Regions from separate parts of the Fundidesulfovibrio soli genome, predicted to be linked through region 2. Evidence: predicted binding sites of a transcription regulator. Region 2 holds the regulator's gene; the other holds the start of a gene.
The links. The regulator sigma-54, encoded in region 2, starts transcription at its own class of promoters, with help from an activator protein. The targets are predictions, from matches to a motif close to CTGGCACGGNNNNTGCTT.
Positions count from the first base shown of each region.

Region 1: MLE18_RS14670 (anion permease) is a predicted target of sigma-54. The motif match lies at 1,127-1,144, and genes of this name have one in related genera.

Region 1 is NZ_JAKZKW010000020.1:21,391-23,790, reverse strand. Features, by position in the region: gene MLE18_RS14675 (sigma-54-dependent transcriptional regulator) at 1-913, shown strand, start outside; gene MLE18_RS14670 (anion permease) at 1,238-2,400, shown strand, end outside.
Region 2 is NZ_JAKZKW010000001.1:321,223-323,622, forward strand. Features, by position in the region: gene MLE18_RS01560 (PTS sugar transporter subunit IIA) at 1-151, opposite strand, end outside; gene hpf (ribosome hibernation-promoting factor, HPF/YfiA family) at 151-690, opposite strand; gene rpoN (RNA polymerase factor sigma-54) at 729-2,174, opposite strand; gene MLE18_RS01575 (KdsC family phosphatase) at 2,290-2,400, opposite strand, start outside.

The DNA.
Region 1 (2,400 bases), on a different contig from region 2:
GCTCGTCACCGGGGAGAGCGGCGTGGGCAAGGAGCATCTGGTGCGCGCGGCCCACGCCCTGAGCGGGCGCAAGGGCCCGCTGGTGGCCCTCAACGCCGCCGGGCTGGACGACGCCGTCTTCGCGGACACCCTCTTCGGCCACGTGCGCGGGGCCTATACCGGCGCGGACGCCCCCAGGCGCGGCATGATCGAGGAGGCCGCCGAGGGCACCCTGTTCCTGGACGAGATCGGCGACCTGAGCATCGCCTCCCAGGTGAAGCTGCTGCGCCTGCTCCAGGAGGGCGAGTTCTACCCCCTGGGCAGCGACCAGCCCCGGCGCATCCGGGCCCGCATCGTGGTGGCCACCCACTGCGACCTGGCCGCCAAGGAGGCCGCCGGGACCTTCCGGCGCGACCTCTACTACCGCCTGCGCACCCACCACGTGCACGTGCCGCCGCTCCGGGAGCGCAAGGAGGACATCGAACCCCTGCTGGCCCACTTCCTGGTCGAGTGCTCCCGGGAGCTGGGCCGGCCCAGGCCCGGTCTGCCGCCGGAGCTGGCGCGGCGGCTGGCGGCCTACCCCTTTCCGGGCAACGTGCGTGAGCTTCGGGCCATGGTCTACGACGCGGTGAGCGTGCGGAGCGGCGCGGCCCTGCCCCAGGAGCCCTTCCTCAAGGCCCTGGGCCAACTCGCGCCCGAGGCCGGGGCGCTGTCCGGAGGCCAGGCCGGAGCTCAGGCCGGAGCTCAGGCCGGGGAAGAGAATCCCTTCGCCGCCTTCGAAAACCTGCCGAGCCTCTCCGAAGCGGCCCGCCTGCTGGTGGACGAGGCCATGCGGCGCTCCGGCGGCAACCAGACCCTGGCCGCGAGGCTGCTGGGCATCTCGCAGCCCGCGCTGAGCAAGCGCCTGAAGCTCAGCCGCCACGACGGGGCCTGAGGCCCGGCGCACCTGCGGCCGGGGGCGACGCCCCCATAACCAGGGTTATGGGGGCGCAATGCGGCAATAACCTTCGTAATAAATTGATATAAAAACATTTTTTTCAACCCACATTTCCAGCCATAACTTTGGTTATGGCCGCCTGAGCCTCCCCCGCCTATCAGCACCCACGCAACACCTCATCACTCCAGAACAATTCTGCTTCGGGCTGTTTTGGCATTGTCCCTGCTTATCGGAGTGACCGCATCAGGCCCGCCCGCAAGGCCGAAGGCTGGCGTGCGGGCCGTTTGTCCGGGCATTGCAACCTCAAGCACAGGAGTGGAAATGAGCCTGAACATCAAGGCGCTCGCGCCGCTGATCGTCGGGGCGGCGTTGTGGGCGCTGCCGGTTCCCGCCGGATTGAGCCCCAACGCATGGTCGTATTTCGCCATCTTCGCGGCCGTGGTGGTCGCGCTCATCCTGGAGCCCATCGCCCCGGCCCTGGCTGGCCTGGCGGGCGTAACCCTGGCTGCGCTGTTCAAGCTGGTGCCCATGACCGCGGGCAAGGACGCCACCGCCGCCGACGCCATCAAGTGGGCCCTCTCGGGCTTCTCCGACGGCACGGTCTGGCTGATCTTCGGCGCGTTCATGTTCGCCCTGGGCTACGAAAAAACCGGCCTGGGCAAGCGCCTGGCGCTGACGCTCATCAAGGTCATGGGCAAGAAGGCCCTGGGCCTCGGATACGCGGTGGCCCTGGCGGACCTGATCCTGGCGCCCTTCATGCCCTCCAACACCGCGCGCAGCGGCGGCACCATCTTCCCGGTCATCAAGAACATCCCGCCGCTCTACGGCTCCACCCCGGAGGACAACCCGCGCGGCCTGGGCGGCTACCTGATGTGGACGGCGCTGGCCACGACCTGCGTGACCTCCTCCATGTTCCTCACCAGCCTGGCCCCCAACATCCTGGCCCAGTCCCTGGTGGAGAAGACCACCAAGGTCGTGCTCACCTGGAACGACTGGTTCATGGGCTTCCTGCCCGTGGGCATCGTGCTCTTCGCGATCACCCCGCTGCTGGCCTACATCCTCTACCCGCCCACCAAGAAGTCCTCCGACGACGCCCCCATCTGGGCGGGCAACGAGCTTGCCAAGCTCGGCTCCATCACGGCCCGCGAGATCCTCATGGCCGTGCTGGCCCTGGGCGCGCTGCTCAGCTGGATCTTCCTGAAGGACCACGTGCAGGCCACCACCGTGGCCCTGGCCGCCATCTGCCTGATGGTGGTGTTCAAGGTGGTCAGCTGGGACGACGTGATCGGCTACAAGCAGGCCTGGAACGTGCTGGCCTGGTTCGCCACCCTGGTCACCCTGGCCGACGGCCTGAACAAGGTCGGCTTCCTGGCCTGGTTCGCCAAGAGCATCTCCGGCTCCATGGTGGGGCTCTCGCCCACGGCGACGATGGTCGGCCTGGTGCTGGTGTTCTTCCTGAGCCATTACATGTTCGCCAGCGTCAC
Region 2 (2,400 bases):
GGTCCAGCAGGACCCGCAGGGCCTTCTGCGCGTCGATGTCCGGGAAGGCCTGCGCCACCGGGGCCACGAGCTCGGCGAGCACGTCGGGCTTGCTGTCGGCTGCGAGGCTGTCGAGCACGAAGTCCTTGCGGAGGTACTCGCCCAGGCGCATCAGTTGGATACTCCAGGGTCGATCAGGCCGAAGTCGCCGTTCTTGCGCTTGTAGATCACGTTGATGCGGTCCGTGTCGGCGTTCTGGAACACCAGGAACTCGAACTTCATGGCGGTGACCTGCTCGGCGGCCTCGTCAACGCTCATGGGCTTGGGGTTGTACTTATCGGACTCCTCGATGGCGTTGACCTTGCCCGCTTCGTCGAAGCTGACCACGCCCATGGTCACGGGGGCCTCGGGCTGCTTGCGGCGGTCCTTCATCTTCTCGCGCATCTTGCGGATCTGCGCTTCGAGCTTGTCGGTGATGAGGTCCACGGTGGAGTACATGTCGTCGGAGCGCTCATGGGCGGAGATGTGCATGACGTCGGCGTCCAGCAACACGTCGATGATCTGGCGGGTCTTCTCGACCATCAGGGTGACGACCATCTCGGCGTTGTCGGCGTTGCTCATGTATTTGGAAAGCTTCTCGAAACGCTTGCTGGCGTATTCGCGCAGGCCGGGAGAAGGTTCAAAATTCTTGAAGTGGAATGCGATGTTCATAGAGCCTCCAAGGTCTTACCGCATGGGGATGCGGGGTTTTAGAGAATTTCCTTGCGTTTGGACGACGATTCGATCCCCATGGCCATTCTGTACTTTGCCACAGTACGGCGTGCGATGTTGACTTGCAACTTCTGTTTGAGAATCTCGGCGATCTGCTCGTCGCTGATGGTCTTCTTGGAGTCCTCGGTGGCGATGAGCTGCTTGATGAGCGCCTTGACCGACTCGGAGCCGACGGAGGTGCCGTCGTCGAGTTCCAGTGAGGAGTTGAAGAAGAATTTGAGTTCGTAGATCCCGTGCGGAGTGGCTACGTACTTGCTCGTGGTGATGCGGCTCACGGTGGACTCGTGCATGCCGATGTCGTCGGCCACGTCCTTGAGGATCAAGGGTTTGAGCTTGGTCACGCCGTGCTCGAAAAAGCCTCTCTGAAATTTAACGATACTCTCCAGCACCTTGAACAGGGTCCGCTGGCGTTGATAGAGGCTCTTCATCAGCCACTGGGCGGAGCGCATCTTGTCCTGGAGGTAGTCCTTGTCGGAGCCCGAGGCGCCGCTGCCGCGGCTCATGTCCTCCATGTAGTAGGGAGACAGTTGGAGCTTGGGCAACCCATCTTCGTTGAGCACGATGATGAAGTCGTCCCCGTACTTGTACACGAAGGCGTCCGGGTTCACGTACACCGGCTCGGAAGAGCTGAAGTGCGAGCCGGGCATTGGGTCCAGCGATTGAATGATATCGAGGTATTGCCTGATATCCTCCAGGCTCAGCTTGAACTTCTTGGCCAGGGGCTTGTAGCGCTTCTTCTCCAGGTCTTCGAGGTGGTCGCTCACGATCTCGAGCAGGATGGGGTCCGTGTAGCCATAGACCTCCAGCTGCACCAGCAGGCACTCCTGCGGGGTGCGGGCAGCAACGCCCACGGGGTCGAAGCGCTGCAGCTTGTGGAGCACGGATTCCACCAGGGGCTCGTCCGCGCCGGTCTCCTGGGCGATCTCCTCAAGGGAGGAGCGGAAATAGCCCATATGATCCAGATTGCCGACGATGGCGTCGGCCACGGCCCGCTCCTGCTGGGTGAATTCGGAAAGATTGATCTGCCAGGAGAGGTGCCCCTCAAGGGAGGTCTTGGAGGTCAGCCTGGCCTCGAAGGAGAAGCCCTCTTCCGGGGCCTCGTACTCGCGCACCGTGGCCTGGCGGGAGGTGGAGGCGAAGTCGCCGATGTAGTCGTCCCACTCGGCGGTCTTGAGCAGCTCGCGCTGCATGGCGCCTTCATCGGTGGTGGCGTCGGGGGAATGGGAATCCTCGGCTATGGTCGGGGCGGGACGCTCATCCTCGACAAGCACCTCTTCCAGCAGCGGGTTCTCGAGCAGCTCCTGCTGCACGGTCTCCATCAGTTCCAGTCGGGACAACTGCAACAGCTTGATAGCCTGCTGCAGCTGGGGGGTCATCACCAGCTGCTGAGAGAGTTTGAGTTGCTGTCTGAGCTCCAGGGCCATCGGCCGGGTTTCCTCCTCGGTACGGAATATGACGGCTAGCAAGAAAAATGCCGAATATCCGCCGCGAAGGCTGCTTATGCACTAATTCCTGGCTTCACGCAAGATGTCCTGGGGATCAATCCTCCTGCGGGGTCAGGTTCGCGCCCCTGGCGGTCAGCAGCAGGCGCACCGCCTCGCGCACCGCGCCGCCCCCGCCGGGCCTGCGCGATATCCAGGCCGCCCGGCG